Regions from separate parts of the Mesorhizobium sp. M1143 genome, predicted to be linked through region 1. Evidence: predicted binding sites of a transcription regulator. Region 1 holds the regulator's gene; each other region holds the start of a gene.
The links. Region 1 encodes PhoB, which activates phosphate uptake and scavenging genes when phosphate is short. Its sites were predicted from a motif close to TGTCATNNANCTGTCAT; they were not measured.
Positions count from the first base shown of each region.

Region 2: olsB (l-ornithine N(alpha)-acyltransferase) is a predicted target of PhoB. The motif match lies at 3,028-3,044, and genes of this name have one in related genera.
Region 3: NKH35_RS03240 (ceramide glucosyltransferase) is a predicted target of PhoB. The motif match lies at 2,578-2,594, and genes of this name have one in related genera.
Region 4: NKH35_RS10605 (RNA degradosome polyphosphate kinase) is a predicted target of PhoB. The motif match lies at 2,614-2,630, and genes of this name have one in related genera.

Region 1 is NZ_JAMYMJ010000038.1:966-6,757, forward strand. Features, by position in the region: gene xylF (D-xylose ABC transporter substrate-binding protein) at 1-215, opposite strand, end outside; gene NKH35_RS22205 (ROK family protein) at 472-1,707, shown strand; gene phoB (phosphate regulon transcriptional regulator PhoB) at 1,738-2,427, opposite strand; gene phoU (phosphate signaling complex protein PhoU) at 2,444-3,148, opposite strand; gene pstB (phosphate ABC transporter ATP-binding protein PstB) at 3,190-4,014, opposite strand; gene pstA (phosphate ABC transporter permease PstA) at 4,032-5,348, opposite strand; gene pstC (phosphate ABC transporter permease subunit PstC) at 5,345-5,792, opposite strand, start outside.
Region 2 is NZ_JAMYMJ010000003.1:82,022-87,813, forward strand. Features, by position in the region: gene NKH35_RS03630 (fatty acid desaturase) at 1-34, opposite strand, end outside; gene NKH35_RS03635 (hypothetical protein) at 119-319, opposite strand; gene grpE (nucleotide exchange factor GrpE) at 579-1,208, shown strand; gene NKH35_RS03645 (trimeric intracellular cation channel family protein) at 1,349-1,981, shown strand; gene olsB (l-ornithine N(alpha)-acyltransferase) at 2,089-2,964, opposite strand; gene NKH35_RS03655 (response regulator) at 3,241-5,529, opposite strand; gene acuI (acrylyl-CoA reductase (NADPH)) at 5,631-5,792, opposite strand, start outside.
Region 3 is NZ_JAMYMJ010000002.1:313,769-319,560, forward strand. Features, by position in the region: gene argF (ornithine carbamoyltransferase) at 1-753, shown strand, start outside; gene NKH35_RS03230 (Hsp33 family molecular chaperone) at 862-1,893, shown strand; gene apaG (Co2+/Mg2+ efflux facilitator ApaG/CorD) at 2,080-2,472, opposite strand; gene NKH35_RS03240 (ceramide glucosyltransferase) at 2,694-3,845, shown strand; gene NKH35_RS03245 (O-succinylhomoserine sulfhydrylase) at 3,857-5,047, opposite strand; SAM riboswitch at 5,105-5,182, opposite strand; gene NKH35_RS03250 (2'-deoxycytidine 5'-triphosphate deaminase) at 5,323-5,792, shown strand, end outside.
Region 4 is NZ_JAMYMJ010000010.1:53,827-59,618, reverse strand. Features, by position in the region: gene ppx (exopolyphosphatase) at 1-267, opposite strand, end outside; gene NKH35_RS10605 (RNA degradosome polyphosphate kinase) at 267-2,459, opposite strand; gene NKH35_RS10600 (zinc-finger domain-containing protein) at 2,693-2,938, shown strand; gene NKH35_RS10595 (FAD-dependent monooxygenase) at 2,958-4,196, shown strand; gene NKH35_RS10590 (TIGR02117 family protein) at 4,418-5,083, opposite strand; gene NKH35_RS10585 (amino acid ABC transporter ATP-binding protein) at 5,189-5,792, opposite strand, start outside.

The DNA.
Region 1 (5,792 bases):
AGCTGCTTGCCGGGATTGGACTGCGCGTCGGCGGAAATGTACTTGTCGCCGGCGGCTTCGATCGCCGTCTTCATCGCCGCCTCGTCCGTCTTCCAGCGCTCTTCCTGGAAGTTCGACCAGGAGACGCCGATGACCTTGTCCTTCGCCTGCGCGACCGAGACCAGCGTCAGCGACATGGCGGCGCCCGCCAGCATGGCGGCTGCAAATCTGTTCATGATAAACCCTCCCTGCCCCGCGCGCGGCGCGACAAAACTGGCCCGAAGGCCTGCACACAGAGGCTCCATTTTTTCGAGCCTCGAAAAAACACTGGTTCAATGATAAAGCGCTGTCAACATGGTTTCTGATGGCCTTGCCGAATTTTTTCGAGCTCCGCAATAAACAATGACAGGGCTGCCGGCGTCTGCCAATATTTGGCTGGTGCCGTCGAACGCCTTCACTATCATGAGGCGCGAGGAGGCCGGGAGGAAACAAATGTCGGTTGGAATCCGCCACGACGATCTGCGCCGTCGCAACCGCGCGATGGTGATTTCGGCCGTGCGCCGGGCCGGCCAGCCGTCGCGGACCGAGATTGCGGCGACCACCGGCCTCAGCCATTCGACCATATCGGCAATCTCGTCTGATCTGATTCAAGAAGGCATCCTGATTGAAGGCAAGCCTGGCGAGACCGGCTCGCTGAAACGCGGCCGGCCGCAGGTCGGCCTTGGCCTCAATCCGGAAGCGGCGGCGGTGATGACCGTGGTGCTGTCGCTGAACTTCCTCTCCGTCACCGTCATCGACTATGCCGGCCAGGTGGTCGCGGAAGAACAGCGCCGGCTCGACACGCTGACCATGCCGCGCGACGAACTGATCGGCGAATGCGTAGCAATCGTCCGGCGGCGTCTCGAGGACCCGGACCTGGACGTCCAGAGCATCGCCCGCATTGCCATGGGCATCCAGGGCATCACCGATTCGCAGGCGCGGGCCATGCTGTGGTCGCCAATCACGCCACTGACCGACATTGCCTTCGCCGACATGTTGGAAGCGGAATTCGGCATTCCGGCCACCATGGAGAACGACTGCAATATGATGGCGGTGGCGCTGCAATGGCGCCAGCCCGAGCGCTACCGCGACAATTTTATCGCCATCCTCTTATCGCACGGCATCGGCATGGGACTGGTGCTGAAAGGCGAACTTTTCACCGGCACCCATTCCTCGGGCGGCGAGTTCGGCCACATGATCCACCGTCCGGGCGGCGCGCTCTGCCGCTGCGGGCGGCGCGGCTGCGTCGAGGCCTATGCCGGAAACTACGCCATCTGGCGCAGCGCCAAAATGATGGGCGAGGATGCCGAGCCGGTCGATATCGGCGACGCTGATATGCGCGCACTCGCCGCGCGCGCCCGCGAAACCGACGGCCCGGAGCGCGAAGCCTATCGCAAGGCCGGCGAGGCGCTCGGCTTCGGCCTCGGCAGCCTGTTTGCGCTGATCGATCCGGCACCCGTCGCCATGGTAGGCGTCAGCGCCGCCGCCTTCGACTTGATCGAACCGGCATTGCGCGAAGCGATCGCCCAGACCGCCGGCGGCCAGCACTCGAAATCGATCTCCTTCGACACCGAGCCCAACGAGCTGCCGCTGATCCGCGAAGGCTGTGCCATGCGCGCGCTCGGCTTCGTCGATCAGGAGATTTTCGCGCCGGGCATTCAGGCCAAATCCGGCAAGCATGTCGCCTGAATGGCCGGCAACGGCGCGACGCGCAGCATCCTAGTCTTCCCTGATCGCGTAGCCGGCGCCGCGAATGGTACGGATGACATCCGGCATGCGGCCGTTGTTGACCGCTTTGCGTAAGCGCCCGACATGGACGTCGACGGTTCGCTCGTCGATATAGATCGTCTCGCCCCAGACATTGTCGAGCAGTTGGCTGCGCGAGAACACGCGGCCGGGATGGCGCATCATGAATTCGAGCAGCCGGAACTCGGTCGGTCCGAGCCTGATCTCGCTCTTCTTGCGGTAGACACGGTGCGACTCGCGGTCGAGCACGATGTCGCCGACCTTGAGCACGCTGGACAGCACTTCCGGCTTGGCCCGGCGCAGCAGCGCCCTCACGCGCGCCATGAACTCCGGCGTCGAGAATGGCTTGACCAGATAGTCGTCGGCGCCGGTGGACAGGCCGCGCACGCGATCGCTTTCCTCACCGCGCGCGGTCAGCATGATGATCGGCAGCCGCTCGGTTTCGGGCCGCACTCTAAGGCGCCGGCAGAGCTCGATGCCGGAAACAGCGGGCACCATCCAGTCGAGCACCAGGAGATCGGGCACGTTTTCCTGCAGGCGGATCTCGGCCTCGTCGCCGCGTGTCACCACCTCGACGTGATAGCCTTCGGATTCGAGGTTGTAGCGGAGGAGCACGCCTAGCGGCTCCTCGTCCTCCACGACCATGATGCGTGGCGCGATCATCGGCAGTTCACCCTCATCAGGCCGGCATGGCCATCGCCGTCTCGTCCTGCTTCGGACGATTGGCGGGCAGTTGCTGGCCGGTCAGCACATAATACGCATTTTCGGCGATGTTGGTGACATGATCGCCGATGCGCTCAAGATTCTTGGCGCAGAACAAGAGATGCGTGCAGGCGGTGATGTTGCGAGGGTCTTCCATCATGTAGGTCAAGAGCTCACGAAACACGGACGTGTATTTGACGTCGATGCGCTCGTCGTCATTCCTGAGTTTTGCAAGCGCTGCCGCATCGGTGGCGGCATATTCCTCGACGACGCCTTGCACCTGGATCAGCACCAGCTGCGCCATGGCGTCGATGGAGTGCGAGAGGTCGCGCGGCGTGACGCTCAAGCCCACGGTGCCGACGCGTTTGGCGATGTTCTTGGCGAGGTCGCCGATGCGCTCGAGGTCGCCCGCCATGCGGATCGAGCCGACCACGGCACGCAGATCGTTGGCCATCGGCTGACGCTTGGCGATCAGCGTGATGGCGCGGTCGTCCAGTTCGCGCTGGCGCGCATCCATGATGGCGTCGTCGGAAACGACACGCTGTGCCAGCGCATTGTCCGAATTGAGCAGCGCCCTGGTCGAGCCGCTGACCATCGAGCCTGCCAGATCGCCCATGTCGCGGATCAGCTTGCTGATCTGCCCGAGCTCTTCATCGAAGGAGGCGACGGTATGTTCACCCATGATCTTGGTCCTCGTGCCTGAAAATTCACCCGCCGGACGGCTCAGCCGAAGCGGCCGGTAATGTAGTCCTGGGTGCGCTTGTCGTCGGGGTTGGTGAACATCTTGTCGGTGGCGCCCTCCTCGACGAGATAGCCGAGATGGAACATCGCCGTGCGCTGCGACACGCGCGCCGCCTGCTGCATCGAATGGGTGACGATGACGATCGTGTAGTTCTGGCGCAGCTCGTCTATCAGCTCCTCGACACGGGCGGTGGCGATCGGATCGAGCGCCGAGCAGGGCTCGTCCATCAGGATCACCTCCGGCGACACGGCGATGGCGCGCGCGATGCACAGGCGCTGCTGCTGGCCGCCGGACAGGCCGGTGCCGGGCTCCTGCAGGCGGTCCTTGACCTCGTTCCAGATCGCCGCCTTCTTCAGGCTCTGCTCGACGATCTGGTCCATGTCGGACTTGCGCTTGGCCAGCCCATGGATGCGCGGGCCGTAGGCGACGTTCTCGTAGATGGACTTCGGGAACGGGTTGGGTTTCTGGAACACCATGCCGACGCGTGCGCGCAGTTCGACGACATCGATGTTCTTGTCGTAGATGTCGTCTTCATCGAGCGTGATCTTGCCGGTCACCCGCGCCGAATCGATGGTGTCGTTCATGCGGTTGAGGCAGCGCAAGAAGGTCGACTTGCCGCAGCCGGAGGGGCCGATCAGCGCCGTCACCTGGTTCTGGCGGACGTCGAGATTGACGTCGAACAACGCCTGCTTCTCGCCATAGAACACGCCGACCTTGTCGCCGCGCATCTTGATCACTTCGTTCGACTTGGCGTTCATTTTGTCGCCCACTGCATTCTCAAGGGACTGTTCGGTCATGATGTTCATACCAAATTGCCTTTTTTCTACCAGCGCCGCTCGAACCGGCGCCGGAGCACGATCGCGGTGATGTTCATGGCCATGAGGAAGACGAGCAGGATGATGATGGCGCCGGACATGCGCTCGACAAAAGCGCGCTCAGCCTCGTTTGCCCACATATAGATCTGAACCGGCAGCGCGGTCGCCGGATCGAAAGGCGTCGTCGGATAATCGGCGACGAAAGCGACCATGCCGATCAAGAGCAGCGGTGCTGTCTCGCCGAGCGCACGCGCCAGGCCGATGATGGTGCCGGTAAGGATGCCTGGGGCGGCAAGCGGCAGGATGTGATGGAACACCATCTGCATCTTGGAGGCGCCGAGACCTAGGGCCGCCGAGCGGATCGACGGCGGCACCGCGGCAAGGGCGGCGCGCGTGGCGATGATTATGGTCGGCAATGTCATCAAGGTCAGCACCAGGCCGCCGACGAAGGAAGCCGAGCGCGGCATGCCGAGGAAGTTGATGAACACGGCAAGGCCAAGCAGACCGAAGACGATCGACGGCACCGCCGCGAGATTGTTGATGTTGACTTCGATCAGGTCCGTAAAGCGGTTCTTCTTGGCGAACTCCTCCAGATAGATGGAGGCGGCGACGCCGATCGGCAGCGCCAGCAACAGCACGATCACCATCATGTAGAACGAACCGATGATGGCCACGCCCATGCCCGACGTCTCGGGCCGGCTGGAGGCGCCATAGCTGAACAGGCCGGTGTTGAAATGCTCGGCCATCGCGCCTTCGGCTTTGAGCTTGTTCATCCAGTCGATCTGCTGGTTGGACACCTTGCGGCGCGCTTCATCGACGCCGAGGTCGATCTGGCCCTTGAAGGCCGAGTCGAGATTGGCGGCGGCCAGGATGTCGACGTCACGCGTCGTGCCGATCACCGACGGATCGGCGGAGACGATGTCGCGCAGCTGGACGCGGGCGCCTTCCGACAGGAAGCCCTTGAGCTTCAGCATCATCGGCTTGTTGGCCGGATCGATGCCGAGCTTGGCCACCAGCGCGTTTTCGGCGAGCTTGGGATAGTTCGCCTTGATCAGCACATTCGGGTCTGTGGCACGCTTGTTCGAGGGGTCGATGACCTTCTCATCGAAGGTGATCGGAAGCGTCACCGTCGTCTGCCAGAAGGCGGTGTAGCCTTTCGAGACGATGGTGATCAACATGATGGCCAGGAACGCCAGGCCCACCGAGATCGCAATCACGCCATAGATGCGGAACCGGCGTTCGGCGGCATAGCGCGCCTTCAGCCCGATGTCGCGGCGCGGACGCGCGACGGCACCCGCCATCGTGTCCAGGGGGATGTCGGTCATTCGTACTGCTCCCGGTACTTGCGCACAATGTAGAGGGCGACGATGTTCATCACCAGCGTCAGCGCGAACAGCGTCAGGCCGAGCGCGAAGGCGACCAGCGTCTGCGGCGAGTTGAACTCGAGATCGCCGGTCAGCTGGTTGACGATCTTGACGGTGATGGTCGTCATCGCCTCGAACGGATTGGCCGTCAGATTGGCGGCGACGCCCGCCGCCAGCACGACGATCATCGTCTCGCCGATGGCGCGCGACGCCGTCAACAGGATGGCGCCGACGATGCCGGGCAGTGCCGCCGGCAGGATCACCCGCTTGATCGTCTCGGAGCGCGTGGCGCCGAGGCCGAGCGAGCCGTCACGCATTGCGCGCGGCACCGCGGTGATGATGTCGTCGGACAAAGAGGACACGACCGGGATCAGCATGACGCCCATCACCAGGCCGGCGGTGAAG
Region 2 (5,792 bases), on a different contig from region 1:
TGTTGGCGGCCGTCTCGGGGGAAATCATGTTCATCAGGAAGCATAGGCGGGGCGTCCCGCTGCCGCAAGGAAAAGCTCACGCAAAATTACTGCGCGTAATTGTCGCGCGATAGCATCGCTATTGACGGCGTTGGCCGCCGGCCATGCTGGCTTCTATGCCGTCCAGCCGGTCGAGCAGATCCCGGAAACGGGCGGGAATGTCGGCCTCGGTGCGGAAGGCCGGCAAGGTGCGCAAGAAGCGCGTCGTCGCCTCGGTGCCGAACTGGCGCCTGATGTCGGCGGCGAGCTCTTCGCTTCTGTTGCCAGTATTGCGGTCCATTGTCTCAAATCCTGTGTCGGTTTCAAAACTCCTCCAAGCTTTGAATGGTTCCCCATAGCGGGGTATTGGCAAGCAAAGGCTGCCGTTACGGTAAAGTTTGAATTAATTTTGAACGTCTTTGCGTCCCGCACCAAGTCCGACGGGCAGCCCGCAACATTGCCTGCTGTTGGGCGTCCTCCTGGGCTTGCCCCTTGATTTTTGGCCGCCAAACCTCGATATCGGGCGCAAATCCAAACCATTCGAATGACGGGAAATGGCGATGAGCGACCAGACAAAAGACGAACGCGCGCCCGAGGATATCGAAACGGCCGAGGCCGAGCGCATGCAAGGCGGCATCGACGGCGACTATGAAGCGCTGGTGCGGCTGCTGAAGGAAAACGAGGAGCTGAAGGACCGCGCGCTGCGGGTCGCGGCCGAGATGGAGAATCTGCGCCGCCGCACCGCCCGCGACGTGCATGATGCGCGCGCCTATGCGGTGGCCAATTTCGCCCGCGACATGCTGTCGGTGTCGGACAATCTGCGCCGCGCGCTCGATGCTATCCCCGCCGAGGCGAAAGCGGCCGGAGATGCCGGCTTCAAGGCGCTGATCGACGGCGTCGAGATCACCGAGCGCGCCATGCTGTCGACGCTGGAACGGCATGGGGTGAAGAAGCTCGAACCGGAAGGTGAGAAGTTCGACCCGAATTTCCACCAGGCGATGTTCGAAGTGCCCAATCCCGATGTGCCGGCCAACACCGTCGTCCAGGTCGTGCAGCCGGGCTATTCGATCGGCGAGCGCGTGCTGCGGCCGGCCATGGTCGGGGTCGCCAAGGGCGGCCCCAAGATCGCGGCCACCGAAGCGCCGGTCGAGCCGGGGCCGGTGAACGAGCAGGCCGAGAAGGATGCGTGAGTAGGGTAGGCAGTAGGGAATAGGGAATAGGGAATAGGGAATAGGGAATAGGGAATAGGGAATAGGGGCAGGCGTATCAATCGCGCGGCTTCGTGTTATTCATACTTTCCCTAATTCCCAATCCCTACTACCTCATGTCCCTGACACCCATCGACCTCCTCGACTATGCTGGCGTCGCCGTCTTTGCCGCGACCGGGGCGTTGGCGGCTTCGCGCAAGCAGCTCGACATTATCGGCTTCCTGTTTCTGGCCAGCGTCACCGGCATTGGCGGCGGCACGCTTCGCGACGTCATCCTCAACCTGCCCGTCTTTTGGGTCGCCAACTCCGGCTATGTGCTGGTTTGCGCGGCGGTTGCGGTGCTGGTCTTCTTCATCGCCCACCGCGTCGAATCCCGCTGGAAATGGCTGCTCTGGCTCGACGCCATCGGATTGGCGGCCTTTTCCGTAATGGGCGCGGCCAAGGGGCTGGCCATCACCGGCTCGCCGGTCGTCTCCGTTGTTATGGGCGTGTTGACCGCCACATTTGGCGGCATCCTGCGCGATCTGCTGGCCGGCGAGCCATCGGTGCTGCTCAGGCCCGAAATCTACGTCACCGCCGCACTCGCGGGCGCCGGCCTCTACACACTTGGCGATCTTGCCGGCCTGCCGCCGCTCGCCTCGGATGTCGCCGGCTTCGTCGCGGCTTTCCTGGTGCGCGGCGGCGCGCTGAAATTCGGCTGGACCTTTCCGTCCTACAAGAGCCGCCCGGGACGGCGACCGGAGGATATTCCGTAGGGAGAGGGATTAGGGAATAGGGAATAGGGAATAGGGAATAGTCGGTAGTCAGCAATTCGCGGCAGCCTTCACTACTGCCTACTGCCTACTGCCTACTGCCTACTGCCTCACGCCGCAAAGCGCTGCGCTTCCCCGCCATAATAGTTGACGTAGCGGGCGCCGATTTCCTTGACCGGCATCACCACGAACACATCGACGGTGGAGAACTCACGGTCGATGACGCAGCCGTCGCCGATGCGGGCGCCGACGCGCAGATAGCCCTTGACCAACGGCGGCATGGCCGCAATCGCCGCCTTGGCGTTGACCGCCTCGATCGGCATCAGGTCCATCGAGCAATAGCGCCCGGAGACCGCCCGCACATCCCAGGCGGAGTTGGTCCGGCAGTGATGGGCAAGGTAGGTGAGCGCCTCGGCATGTGCAGCCGGCACCGTGCCAGGGAACGAGGCACAACCGGTCATCACGCCGATCTCATAGTGGTTGATGTAGGCCCAGATGCCTTGCCACAGCGCCTCGATGGTGCGCTTCGAGCGGTATTCCGGCAGCACGCAGGAGCGGCCGAGCTCAAGGAAGCGCTGGCCGGGATGGCGGGCGATCAGCTTGGTCAGTTCGAACTCGCCTTCGGAATAGAAGCCGCCGGCGGTCGCCGCAATCTCTTGCCGCAGCAGGCGGTAAGTGCCGACGATGCGGCGATGCTCGGGGCCGGAGATCGAGGTGTCAAGCACCAGCAGATGGTCGCACAGCGGGTCGAAGCGGTCGGCGTCGCGCCGGTCCTGCGCCTGGAACAGGTCCTTCCTGGCGCCAAGCTCGTCATAAAACACCCGGTAGCGCACTTCCTGCGCGGCGGCGATCTCGGCCTCATTGCGGGCAAGCCGCACTTCGAGATTGCCGATACGGCCCAGCGGTGCGCCTGTTGCGACGGCATCGGCGTTCCGCGCGGCGAGCAAAGCGCCGCCTGCGCTGGGCCGAGTGTCACATTCCGGCATAACTGTATGCACGAGTGATTCTCCTTCGAGCCATCCCTCTTGGCACGGGGATACGGTGTAGGTGCAACAGGATTGTGACAGTACCGTGATACGGCGCGACGGGCAATACTTCGTCGGCTGGCGAAAACCCTCATTCGGCTACCTACGTGACGAGAGGATTGCGCCAGCGTCGCCTTGAAGCGCGTCGCGCTGGGACGATTCACGCGACGCGCTTCAAGTCTTTGTTTTGTGCATGTCGTCTTCTCAAAACCGGGGCCACTTTTGAGCGACATGAATTCAGGCGGCCACCTGGCCCTCGACGGCATGGACCAGCGCGTCGGGATCGAGCGGCTTGGTGACAAAGCCGCTGGCGCCATGGGCGAGCACGGTGTGGCGGGTCTTTTCCTGGCTGTCGGCCGAAAGCACCATGATCGGAACCGGCGGCACAGCCATTTCCTCCTCGTGGCGGCGGATGGCGGCGATCGCGTCCAGCCCGTCCATGACCGGCATGTGCAAATCCATCAGCACCACATCGAAGCGATTTTTCAGCCCGGCTTCGGTCACCGCCTCGACCGCGGCCTTGCCATTGCCGACCACTTTCACGCGATGTCCCGCCTTCAAAAGCGTGGCGCGGGCAAGCATGGCGTTGATGTCGTTGTCTTCGGCGATCAGCACCGACAAACCTTGCTGGCGCCCGCCATGGGCACGAAGCGAGGACGCACCGGTCTTTTCCGGCTTGGGCGGCGGCAAGGCAGAGGCATGACTGGTCAGCAGCATGCGCAGCAGGGTTTCGCCGCGCACCGGCCTCGCCAGGAAGGTGGCGTAGCCGTTGGTGCGGAATTCGCCAAGCATGCCGCGGTCGGTCGGCGCGATCAGCGTGATCGCCTCGCAATCGGCAAAGCCACTCTGGCGCAGGCGCTTGAGCAGTCTGCCGTCGCCGTCCTCCAGGGCCGCGTCGATCAACAGCACATCGCAATGTTCGGCGAAGGGCGTCGCCTGGGAAGCGGTTGCGGCGACCTCGACGGCGCCGCCATGGGCGCGGATGGTGCGGGCGATGGCGTCGGCCTCGACGGCGTTCTTCGACACGATCACGGCGCGCCGGCCGGCCAGGATGTTCTGCCGGTTCTGCGGTGCTTCGGTTGCTCCTGCAGCCGGGATCTCGAAGACGAATTCCGATCCCTCGCCAAGCCGGCTCGACACCGAAATGGCACCGCCCATGGCGGCGACCAGGCGCCTCGATATGGCCAGACCGAGGCCGGCGCCCCCATGGGTGCGGGTCGAGGTGCCGTCGGACTGTTCGAACTCCTCGAAGATGCGCTCCATATCCTCTTCGCGCAGGCCAGGGCCGGTGTCGGCGACGGTGAAGCAGATGCGGTCGCTGGTCTCGGTGCGGGCCCGTGCAACCGAAACCAGCACGCCGCCGGTGTCGGTGAACTTGATCGCATTGCCGATCAGGTTGAGCAGCACCTGCCTGACTCTTCCCGGATCGGCCATGATCATCTGTGGCACGTCGGGCTCGACATGACAGCCGAGGCCGATGTTCTTGGCGAAGGCTTTCGCCGCCATCAGTTCGATGATGTTGTCGGCGATTTCGCGCAGCGATGTCGGCTGCGGCTCCGGGTCGAAACGGCCGGCCTCGATCTTGGAATAGTCGAGCAAATCCTCGATGAGCGCCAAAAGGGCGCTGGCCGAGGTCGAGACAGCGCCGACATAGGTGCGCTGCTCGGGCGACAGATTGGTGTCAGCCAGAAGCTTGGCCATGCCCATGATGCCGTTCATCGGCGTGCGGATCTCATGGCTGACGGTGGCGAGGAAGCGCGACTTGGCCTGGCTGGCATATTCGGCGCGCTCACGCGCGGTGATCAACGAGGATTCGGCGCGCTTGCGGGCGGTGATGTCACGGGCAATCGCCCGGTGCGAGACGGCGCCGCTATCCTTGTCGCGCACCGACAGTTCGATCCACGAGAACCAGCGCGGACCGTTCGGGGTACGTATGGAGACGTCGGTGGAACTCAGGCATTCATGATCGGAAAAGGCGGCGTCGGGAACGATACCGACATCGATGCCGAGGTCGGCCAGAGTCCTGCCGGCAAGGTCGCGCTGATCGGTTCCGACGAGGCCGGCGAAAACCATGTTCGCATAGACGATGTGGCCGTCGCGGTCGCGGTGGACGACGAGATCGCCGAGCGCATCGATCAGCCCGCGAAAACGCTCCTCGCTCTCCTGCATCTCCCACATGCGGTCGGCCAGCGTCTCGATCTCGGCGCGGCTGCGGGCGGCGGTTTCGTCGAGCAAGGCCGTCGCGCGGTGGACGGTGCGGCGGTTGCGCAGGTGCATGGCGACGCCGGCAAGGCCGGTCGCCAGCAGACCGAACGTGATGAAGATCGGCGCGCCGGTGAGGTGAGACAGGCCCGCCAGCACGACGCTGGCGACGACCGTCAGGAACAGCAGGCCCTCGTGCGTGGCGCGCGGAAAATCCGGCGCCAGCGGCGGCGCAGCAACATGCTGCCGCTTGGGCGTCGCCGGGTTCGGCCCGTCGATGCTTTCGGCGTGGCTCTTCTCTTTCCTGGCGGACTCCGCGATCATGCGGAAATCCTTGCCAGATAGAGATTATGGAAAAGCGCGGCGGATCGTTCGAATTTTAGCGGTCATGCATTTTTGCCGCCCGTTCTGGCGGCTTCGGGGCCTCACATATCCACGACCATGCGCCCCCTGATCTTGCCCTCGACGATGTCGTGGGCGGCGGCGATGATGTCGTCGAAGCCGATGGTCGTCGACAGGCCGGCGAGCTTTTGCAGATCGAGATCGCTGCCGATGCGGCGCCAGGCTTCGAGGCGCACGGCCTTGGG
Region 3 (5,792 bases), on a different contig from region 1:
ACGCGCACGCGCGTGTCCTTCGACGTCGGCATGCGACAGCTCGGCGGCGAGACCATCATGCTGACCGGCACCGAAATGCAGCTCGGCCGTTCCGAGACCATTGCCGACACCGCCAAGGTGCTGTCGCGCTATGTCGACGCCATCATGATCCGCACCACGTCGCATGAGCGGCTGCTCGAGCTGACCGAGAATGCCACGATTCCGGTCATCAACGGGCTGACCGACGACACCCATCCCTGTCAGCTGATGGCCGACATCATGACCTTCGAGGAGCATCGCGGTCCGGTTGCCGGCAAGACCATCGCCTGGACCGGCGACGGCAACAACGTGCTGCATTCGCTGCTCGAAGCTTCGGCGCGGTTCCGCTTCAACCTGAACGTCGCAGTGCCGGAAGGCAGCGAGCCGGCGCAAAAGCATATCGACTGGTCGAAGAGCAATGGCGGCAAGCTGCACTTCACCCGCTCGCCCGAGGAAGCCGTCGACCAAGCCGACTGCATCGTCACCGACTGCTGGGTGTCGATGGGCCAGGAACACCGCGCCCGCGGCCACAATGTCTTCTCGCCCTATCAGGTCAATGCGGCGCTGATGGCGAGGGCCAAGCCCGACGCCCTGTTCATGCACTGCCTGCCGGCGCATCGCGGCGAGGAAGTCACCGACGAGGTCATCGACGGTCCGCATTCGGTTGTCTTCGACGAAGCCGAGAACCGGCTCCACGCCCAGAAGGCGGTTTTGGCCTGGTGTCTGGGCGCTTGATCTCCAGGCGCTTGATCTCCAAGCGCTTGATCCGGGGCGGCGCGATGCCTATTTGCGCCCCATCACGCAAATCAAGCGCGTTTGGACGCATGCACCCCTCCGGGCCGCATGGCCGCGCCCTGGAGCTTTGTCATGTTGGAAACGCATCAAGTGACTGAACATCACCCCAGACTCGGCGAGTTCGGCTATGCCGGCGACGATCATGTCGTACCCTTCGAGGTCGGCCCGCTCGACGTGCGCGGCCGCACCGTGCAACTCGGGCCGATGCTCGACGCCATCCTCAACCGTCACGACTATCCCGAGCCGGTCGCCCGCCTGCTCGCGGAAGCCTGTGTGCTGACGGTGCTGCTCGGCACCTCGCTCAAATTCGAAGGCAAGTTCATCCTGCAGACCCGCACCGACGGCCCGGTCGACATGCTGGTCGCGGATTTCTCCACGCCTTCGGCATTGCGCGCCTATGCGCGTTTCGACGCCGACCGGCTGGAGGCCCTGGTGGCCGCAGGCCAGACCTCGCAGCAGACGCTGCTGGGCAGCGGCGTTTTGGCGCTGACCATCGACCAGGGCGCGCACACGCAGCGCTATCAGGGCATCGTCCAGCTCGACGGCGAGACGCTGGAGGACGCCGCGCGCACCTATTTCCGCCAGTCGGAGCAGATCCCGACCGACCTCAGGCTGTCGGTGGCCAAGCTGCTGACGCCAGGTCCCGGCGGCGCTCGTGAGCAGTGGCGCGCCGGCGGCATCCTGGCGCAGTTCCTGCCGCAGTCACCCGAGCGCATGCGCGTGCCCGACATTTCGGGCGGCGACGGCGATCCGCGTGACGTGACGCAGGAGCCGGCCGACAATTCGTGGCGCGAGCTGGTGGCGCTGCTCGGCACCATCGAGCCGACCGAGCTGATCGACCCGACCATCGGCGCCGAGCGGCTGCTCTACAGGCTGTTCCACGAACATGGCGTGCGCGTCTTCGGCGGCGTGCCGGTCGCCGACCAATGTTCCTGCTCAAGGGACAAGATACGCGGCATCCTCGAGGGGTTTTCCGCGCAGGAGATCAAGGACAGCACCGAAGATGGCGGCATCCACGTCGCCTGCGAGTTCTGCTCGAAGCAGTACGACTTCGACCCGGCGGAGTTTGCAACTCAGTAGCATCTCTTCCTTCTCCCCGTTCACGGGGAGAAGGTGCCCGAAGGGCGGATGAGGGGCAGCGCGAACTTTGGTGAATGGCCGCGCATAGCCTACGTCATGTGCGTGGAAGATAACCTCATGAGTCCGGCGGCGCCCCTCGTTGCACTGCCGGGCATTTCTCCCCGTATAGAGATGGGGAGAAAACCCCTAATTCACCGTCCGCCGCGTCCCCGGCAGATCCAGCGAAAACGCGGGAATAGCGACGTCGAACGTCTCGCCCTTTTTGTTGCGCATGGTGTAGTGGCCGACCATGAAGCCGGAGGGCGTCGAGAGCGGGCAGCCTGACGTGTATTGATAGCTGTCGCCGGGATTGAGCTCAGGCTGGTCGCCGACCACGCCGGCGCCGCGCACTTCCTCGATCCGGCCGCTGCCGTCGGTGATGTGCCAGTAACGCGACATAAGCTGCACGAAATCGTCCGACTGGTTGTCGATCGTCACCTGGTAGCCCCAGACATAACGGTTCTCCGCCGGGTCCGAGCGGTCCTCCAGGTAGAACGGTCTGACCTGCACTTCGATGTTGCGCGTGACGGCGCGATACATGGGCTGCTCCGGTTGCGCGGCAAGGAACATTTGTCGCGCTATGCGGTTTGATACGCGCACAACGGCATGTCCTGCCAGCCTCAAAGCGGAGGTGCCGACAAACAATGTCATTTAAGTGACACATGACAGTGTTGGTGTGGGCAAACCTTGCCGGCGACTCAAGGCCCATCTGTCGACTGACAAAGCAGCCGCGAGCGGCCTTTCCGGAGTGACCAGATCTCATGGAACTAGCTCTCACAGCCGCCTTCGCTTCCTCCGCTTTGCTTCTTTCCAATCTCGCCAGCATCCTGCTTGCTTCGTCGAAACTGCAAGCGCGTCGCCTTATCCCTCCGCCGTCCGACGAGCAGCCACCGGTCTCGATCGTCGTACCGTCGCGCGGCGTGGAGCCGTTCACACAAGAGACGCTGCAGCGAGCCTTCTCGCTCGACTGGCCGCGCTACGAACTGATCTTCTGCGTCGCTCACGCCGACGATCCCGTCGTCAAACTGATAAACAGGGCGATCGTCCTGTTTCCCAACGTGCCGGCCCGGCTGCTGATCGGCGACGACCGCGTCAGCAGCAACCCGAAGCTCAACAACTGCGTCAAGGGCTGGGAAGCGGCGCGCTATCATTGGGTTATTCTGGCGGATTCCAATGTGCTGATGCCAAGGGATTACGTCCAGCACCTGATGGCGGCCTGGCGGACCAATACCGGGCTTATCTGCTCGACGCCGATCGGCTCTCGGCCGGATGGCTTTTGGGCCGAGGTCGAATGCGCGTTCCTCAACACGCTGCAGGCGCGCTGGCAATATGCCGGCGAGGCGCTCGGTCTCGGCTTTGCCCAAGGCAAGAGCATGCTGTGGAACAAGCCGATGCTCGATACCAGTGGCGGTATCCGTGCGCTGGCCGCCGAGATCGCCGAGGATGCTGCTGCAACCAAGCTGGTCAACGGACTGGGCCTGCACGTCAATCTCGTTGCCTCGCCTTTCGAGCAACCACTGGGGCAGCGCCGACTTCCCGACATCTGGTCGCGCCAGGCGCGCTGGGCGCGGTTGCGCCGCGTCACTTTCCCGCTGTTTTTCGCACCCGAGATCCTGACCGGCGTCGCCGTGCCGTTGGCGTTGGCGCTGGTGGCGGCCGCAAGTGCCGGCATCAGCCTGCCGGCCACGGTGTTGGCCGTGCTGACGGCGGCCTACATTCCCGAATGCGCGCTGGCCGCGGCCAAGGGCTGGCACCTGTCGCTGCGCATGGTCCCGGCGATGATGGTGCGCGACATGATGCTTCCCGCCATCTGGGCGCGCGGCTGGCTGAGCGGCGCCGTCGACTGGCGCGGCAACATCATGACCATCGGCACCAAGACGGCCGAACTGGAAGAGGTTTCGTCGGGAGCGTGACGCCTCGCGGCCTATCCGGCTGCCTTCAGCGCCTGCGCAACGTCCTCCAGCAGATCGTCCGTATCCTCAAGACCGACCGACAGCCTGAGCGTTCCCGGCCCGATGCCAAGCTCGGCGCGAGCTTCGTCGCTGAGGTTCTTGTGCGTGGTGGTCGCCGGATGGGTGATCAGGCTCTTGGCGTCGCCGAGATTGTTGGAGATCAGCACGATGTCGAGCGCGTTCTGCAAGGCGAAGGCCGCCTGCTTGCCGCCCTTGACGTCGAGGCAGATCAGCGTCGATCCGCCCGTCATCTGCTTCTTGACGATGTCGGCCTGCGGGTGGTCGGCGCGGCCGGGATAGATGACGCGGGCGATTTCCGGCCGTCCTGCCAGGAAATCCGCGATCTTGGCCGCGCTTTCCGTCTGCTGGCGCACCCGAACCGGCAGCGTCTCCAGGCCCTTGAGCAGCGTCCAGGCGTTGAACGGCGACAGGCTCGGGCCGGTGTGGCGGAAATAGTCGTGCAAATTCTCGTCGATCCATTTCTTGTCCGACAGGATGATGCCGCCGAGACAGCGTCCCTGGCCGTCAATGTGCTTGGTCGCGGAGTAGACGACGATATGGGCGCCGAGCTGCAAGGGCTTCTGCTGCAAGGGCGTGGCAAAGACATTGTCGACGATCAGCCTGGCGCCGATCGAGGTGGCGAGCGCCGCCACCGCTGCGATGTCGACCACTTCCAGCGTCGGATTGGTCGGGCTTTCCAGGAAGAACAGTTTCGTGTTCGGCCGCACCGCCTTTTCCCAGTTGGCGATGTCGGTGCCGTCGACCAGCGTTGCCTCGATGCCGTATTTCGGCGCCAGCGTCTCCACCACCCAGCGGCAGGAGCCGAACAGCGCGCGCGCCGCAACGATATGGTCGCCGGCCTTGGCGCTGCACAGGAGCGCTGCCGTCACCGCCGCCATGCCGGACGCCGTGGCGCGCGCATCTTCGGCACCCTCCAGCGCGCACATGCGCTTTTCGAACATGTCGACGGTAGGGTTGGCATAGCGCGAATAGATGAAGCCCGGCTCCTCGCCCTTGAAACGGGCCTCGGCAGCCTGCGCCGTCTCGTAGACATAGCCTTGGGTGAGGTACATCGCTTCGGACGTCTCGCCGAACTGGGAACGCAGCGTTCCCCCGTGCACGAGTGCGGTCTGAGGTTTCCAGTTACGCTTCTTGGTGCTCATCGCTTTTGTTCCAGACACAAAAAAACCGGCCGCGAAAGTCGCAACCGGTCCATATGGCCTTGCGGCCCGACGGTCCTTTAGCGACTTGTTTAACGTGGCTGCAAGCCGACCGGCCAAATCACCACGGGATAACGACCCTTTAGACCTCACCTGCGCTTGCGTCAATTGCCGGCTTCATTAAGAGGTTTGTACCAGGCAGGTTCCGCAATAATATCCAGCGGTTTTGCGGCAAGAACCTGCCACAAAGAGACCGACCTTGGAGCGGAGCCAGCCTTTTGCGGCAGACAGGCATTCTTCCCGATCAGGACATTTCCGCGCTGTTTCAGTCCGGCGCGCTGAAGTCGCCGCGCGCGCTCGATGTCGACCAGGTGCAGCCGGCGAGCCTCGATCTCAGGCTCGGCGACAAGGCTTTTCGCGTGCGCGCCTCCTTCCTGCCGGGTCCCGATCATCTGGTGGCCGACAAGCTTCACCGGCTGAAATTGCACGAATTCAGTCTCGCCGAGGGCGCGGTGCTGGAAACCGGCTGCGTCTACATCGTGCCGCTGCTCGAAAGCCTGGCGCTGCCCGCAAACGTGTCGGCCTCGGCCAACCCGAAAAGCTCGACCGGCCGCCTCGACATCTTCACCCGGGTGATGACCGATCGCGGCCATGAGTTCGACAAGATCGCCCCCGGCTATCACGGGCCGCTTTATCTCGAAGTCAGTCCACGCACCTTCCCGATCGTCGTACGCGCCGGATCGAGGCT
Region 4 (5,792 bases), on a different contig from region 1:
CAGCACAAACATGTGCTCCGCACCCGCCTGGTCGGAGAGCGCGCGGAAACGGCGGAACTCCTCCATCGAGCGCGTCACCGCCTCGGGATCGAGCTTGCCGGTCGAAACGATGCCGCGGCCGAGGCCGGCCAGCATCTTTTCGTTGAACAGCAAGGTCGGCGAGCGCGCCAACCCTTCATAGACGACAAGGCGGATCGAGTTCGAGCCGATGTCGATGATGGACAGCGGCCGGCGATCCTGCAGCCGGCCTTGGGACGTTGAAATCATCAGCCGGTGTTCTTCTTGCGACGCTTGAACTGCGCGATGCGCTTGGGCGCATGCGACTTCAGCGCGTCACCCCGTCCCGACAGGCTCGGATTGGTCATGAAATATTCCTGCGCGTTGAACGGTTCCTCACCCTCCTCCAGCACGACGCGCCGGGAGGTTCCGTCAGCCAATACGTCGAAACTTTGCTGGTTGTCCATGATGTTGCCCAGCATGATCTGGCCAAGGATCTGTTCATGCACCGTCGGGTTGGTGATCGGCACCATGGTCTCGACGCGGCGGTCGAGATTACGTGGCATCAAGTCGGCCGAGGCGATGTAGACGATCGCCTCGTCCGACGGCAGGCCATGGCCGTTGCCGAAGCAGTAGATGCGGCTGTGTTCGAGGAAGCGGCCGACGATCGACTTGACCCTGATGTTTTCCGACAGGCCGGGCACCTGCGGCCGCAGGCAGCAGATGCCGCGCACGACGAGATCGATCTCGACGCCGGCACGGCTGGCGTCATAGAGCGCGTCGATGATGTTGGGATCGACGAGCGCGTTCATCTTCATCCAGATGCGCGCCGGACGGCCAGCCAGCGCGTAGGCGACCTCGTCGGCAATGTGCTTGAGGATACGGCTGCGCAGCGTAAACGGCGAGATGGCGATCCGCATCTCATCCGTCGGCTCGGCATAGCCGGTGATGAAGTTGAACAGCTGGGCGACATCGCGCGCGATCGTCGGATCGGTGGTGAAGAAGGACAGGTCGGTGTAGATGCGCGCGGTCACCGGATGGTAGTTGCCGGTGCCGAGATGCACATAGTTACGCAGCTTGCCGTCCTCGCGCCGCACCACCAGCGACATTTTCGCATGGGTTTTGAGTTCAAGGAAGCCGAACACGACCTGGACGCCGGCGCGTTCGAGGTCGCGCGCCCAGCGGATGTTGGCTTCCTCGTCGAAGCGCGCCTTGAGCTCGACCAGGGCGGTTACCGACTTGCCGGCCTCGGCCGCGTCGACCAAGGCGCGCACGATCGGGCTGTCGTTGGAGGTGCGGTAGAGCGTCTGCTTGATCGCCACCACCTCCGGGTCGGCCATCGCCTGGCGCAGGAATTGGACCACCACGTCAAAGGATTCATAGGGGTGGTGGACGACGATGTCCTTCTCGCGGATGGCCGCGAAACAATCGCCGCCATGCTCGCGGATGCGCTCGGGAAAGCGCGGATTGTAGGGGGTGAACTTTAGGTCGTCGCGCGGCACGGCGACGATCTCGGAAATCTGGCTGAGCGCCAGCGGGCCGGTCAGAACGCTGATGCGGCTCGAAGAGACGCCAAGCTCGCCGGCGACGAACTCGCGCAATTCACCGGGCATCGACTTGTCGAATTCGATGCGGATGACCGAACCGCGGCGGCGCCGCTTCAGCGCCGTCTCGAACAGGCGCACGAGATCTTCCGACTCTTCCTCGACCTCGATATCGCTGTCCCGGATGATGCGGAAGGTGCCGGAACCCTTGACCTCATAGCCGGGGAACAGCTTGCCGATATAGAGGCCGACAGCCTCCTCCAGTGGAATGAAGCGAACGTGCTGCTTGCGGTCGGGCAGACGGATGAAGCGCTTCAGCGCCACCGGCAGGCGCAGAAGCGCGCTCATCTCCTCGCCATTCTTGCGATGGCGCAATTGCAGCGCCATCGAGAAGCCGAGATTGGGAATGAACGGAAACGGATGCGCCGGGTCGATCGACAGTGGAGTCAGCACCGGGAAAACCTGGTCCTGGAAATGGTCTTCCAGCCAGACTTTTTCATCCTTGGTCAGTGCATCGCGGGTGATGCTCTCAATGCCTTCCTTGTTGAGCAGCAACATCAGCGCCGAAAGGCTGTTCTGCTGGTCCTCCTGCAGCCGCTCGACCTCGCGCAGCAATTGTTCCAGCTGCTGCTCCGGCGTGCGGCCGTCGGGGCTCTTGAGCGCAATGCGTTCGCGCACCTGGCCCGCAAGGCCGGCGACGCGGACCATGAAGAATTCATCGAGATTGGCGGCCGAAATCGACAGGAAACGGACGCGTTCGAGCAGCGGATGGTGCTCGTTCTGTGATTCCTCGAGCACACGCCGGTTGAACTGCAGCCAGGAGAACTCACGGTTGACGAACCGATCGGGGTTGCCGCCCTCGGGGCTCGCCACCTCGACATTGATGAATTCGCTCTGCACCGGCTTCAGTTCGTTCATGGTTCCTGCTCTTCCCCGCCAACCGTCCCTTGGAGCGCCGCTGGACGTGCCATGCCTCTAACACGCTTTTGTGACGCATGGCCCTTCGGCGAAAACCATTCCGATTTCAGGGACATGCACTTAACCGGCTCACCGTATCCTCTGACAGGCTTTTGCGACAGTTTCATTTCATCGATCTTGCAAACAGGCCTGTTATGTTCCAGATGCTTTTCGACGAGATCAAGGAGACGACGATGGCAGGCGGTTCCATTCCCCACTTCCAGAACGATGCGGGCCATCCGGCAATCGACATCGGCGTCAAGGAATTCATGTGCACCGGCGCCAACCCGCCCTTCGACCATCCACACGTGTTCCTCGACATGGGCGACGACAATGAAAAGGTCTGCCCCTATTGCTCGACGCTCTACCGCTATTCGGCGAAGCTGAGGGCGACGGAAACGCTGCCGGCCGGTTGCCTTTATATCGACCAGGCCGCCTGATCCTTCCGCGACAAGCCCGATGGAAGACATCAGGTCCCGGCAGGTCATAATCGCCGGGGCCGGCATCGCCGGGCTGACCGCTGCCCTTGCCTTCGCCGGACGGGGTTATCCGGTAAAGCTGATCGAACAGGCACAGCACCTAGAAGCGGCCGGCGCCGGCATCCAGCTTTCGCCCAACGCAACACGCATTCTTGGAAAACTCGGCGTGCTCGACCGACTGCTGCCCGCAGCGTTGCGGCCGGAAGCGGTCGTGCTCAAGGACGCCGGGACGCTGCGCGAACTGGCGCGGGTACCGCTTGGGCAAGCCGCCGAAGCGCGCTGGCAGGCGCCTTATCTCGTCGCTCACCGCGCCGATCTGCAGGCAGCGCTGCTGGCGCAAATGGCCGAACGGCCGGAGATTGAGCTCATCACCGGCGCCCGCGTGACCGGCATCGTCAAAGACGCGCAATATGTCGCCGTGACCGCCGAAGTGGACGGCCGCGAGATCGAGGCACGCGGCAAACTGCTGGTCGGCGCCGACGGCGTCTGGTCGGCAGTCAGGGCGCAACTCGCAGGCGAGGACTTCGTCAAAAGCCGTTTTTCGGGCGAACTCGCCTGGCGAGTCACGATCGCGGCCGACGGTGCGGCCGGAGAAGCCTTTGTCGCGATCGGCGCCGCCGACTGCGTCACCACGTTCCTGCATCCTGGCTTCCACATGGTCGCCTACCCCGTCAGCAAAGGCCGGGCCTTCAATCTCGCCGCCTTCACCAAGGGTGAGCGCATAGCCGAAGGTTGGTCGGGCCATGCCGATCCCGCGATCCTCACGGCTGCCCTGCGCGGCACCGCGCCGGGCCTGACGAAGCTTGTGGCACTGGCCGGCCCATGGACGGCCTTTCCGATCCACACCGTCGAACAGAAGCGGTGGACGAGCCCGCAGGGCATCGCGCTGATCGGCGACGCCGCGCACGCGATGACGCCGTTTGCCGCGCAGGGCGCGGCAATGGCGATCGAGGATGCCATCACGCTTGCCGATGCTATCGCCGATTTCCCTGGCGATCTGCCCAGAAGTTTTCAAATCTGGGAAAATCTTCGGCGGCCGCGTGTCGCCAAGGCCGCGCGTCGTGGGGCCGTAAACCGCCTCGCCTGGCATGCTGCCGGCCCGGTGGCGATCGCCCGCAATCTGTTCCTGGCCATGCGCTCGCCCGACAAGCTCGCCGCCGACCTCGACTGGCTCTATGGATGGCGAGCGGACGCTCGGCAGTCTAGATCGTCGACTTAGCGATCCTTCCCACCCCCTCTGTCCTGCCGGACATCTCCCCCGCAAGGGGGGAGATTGGATGTCGCCGTCGCCTTCGCCAAAATCGCCGGCGTTGCAGCAGGAGCGCCGCGGGCAAACGGCTGCTCTCCCCCCTTGCGGGGGCGATGGCCGGCAGGCCAGAGGGGGGTGCTGTCCCGCTGACTTCAAAAGATCCAACACTGTCGCGGTGCGATGAAGGACTGCTAGTTATAAAACCGCATCGACAAGCCCAGCGAGGCCGGCAGCGGGTTCCACCAGCCGGTGCGCAGGCCGGCGGTGCGCAGGCCGGCGGCTGTCCAGGTGTTACAGCCGACAAGCGCGTTGAAATGGCCGTTCGCCTCGAAGAAGCGGTCGAAGCTGGAATAGGCGGCGTTCTCGATGACGACCGGACCATGCGGCCCTTGCTGGAAACTCGCGTCGATATAGTCGAGCAGCGCTGCAAAACGTTCCTCATCGATGTCGAAACCGGTGACAGCAGGGTGCGGCTCGGCGATGGCCCCGGCGATATCGACATGCATGACCGAGGCGTCCAGTGTCAGCGCCTTGAGGACGGGCACTGCTTTCAGCTGCGACCAGCTCGGCGTCTCCAGATAGAAGGCCCGGCCGCCCCAGCCAAAGACGATGTAGCGCACTTCCGGGGCGTCGACAGGGATGCCGGCAGCGACCAGGAAATGGAAGCGCCGGCGCACTTCGTCATCGACGGGAATGGCGATGTCGGTGTGGATCGGATTCTCCAGCACCAGAATATGGCGCGTGCCCTCACCCGCCGCTGACGCCGGCCACAGCGGACGCGGCACCAGCGTGCCGAGCGTGGCAGCGAGCGCGACCACGATAATCAGCATGGCCACGAAACGCAGGGCTTTTCTCATGCGGCGGCGGCTTTGTGTTTCAATGGAGAAGATCAACCCCGACCCCAGATAGCAAAAGAGCCCGGCCGCATTACGGCCGGGCTCTTTTGGTTCGCATGAAAATGCTCAGTGCAGGATCTGCGACAGAAACAGCTTCGTGCGCTCGTGGCGCGGATGGTCGAAGAACTCGGCCGGCGTGTTCTGTTCGACGATCTGGCCCTGATCCATGAAGATCACCCGGTTGGCGACTTTGCGGGCAAAGCCCATTTCGTGAGTGACGCACAGCATGGTCATGCCTTCCTCGGCCAGGCCCACCATCGTCTCCAGCACTTCCTTGATCATTTCGGGATCGAGCGCCGAGGTCGGCTCATCGAACAGCATGATGCGCGGGTTCATGCACAGCGAACGCGCTATCGCCACGCGCTGCTGCTGGCCGCCCGACAGCTGGCCCGGATATTTGTTGGCCTGTTCGGGGATCTTGACGCGCTTGAGGAAGTGCATGGCCATTTCCTCGGCCTGCTTCTTCGGCGTCTTGCGCACCCAGATCGGTGCCAATGTGCAGTTCTCCAGGATGGTCAGATGCGGAAACAGGTTGAAGTGCTGGAACACCATGCCGACCTCGCGGCGCACCTCGTCGATCTTCTTGAGATCGTTGGTGAGTTCCTTGCCGTCGACGATGATCTTGCCCTTCTGGTGCTCTTCCAGCCGGTTGATGCAGCGGATCATGGTC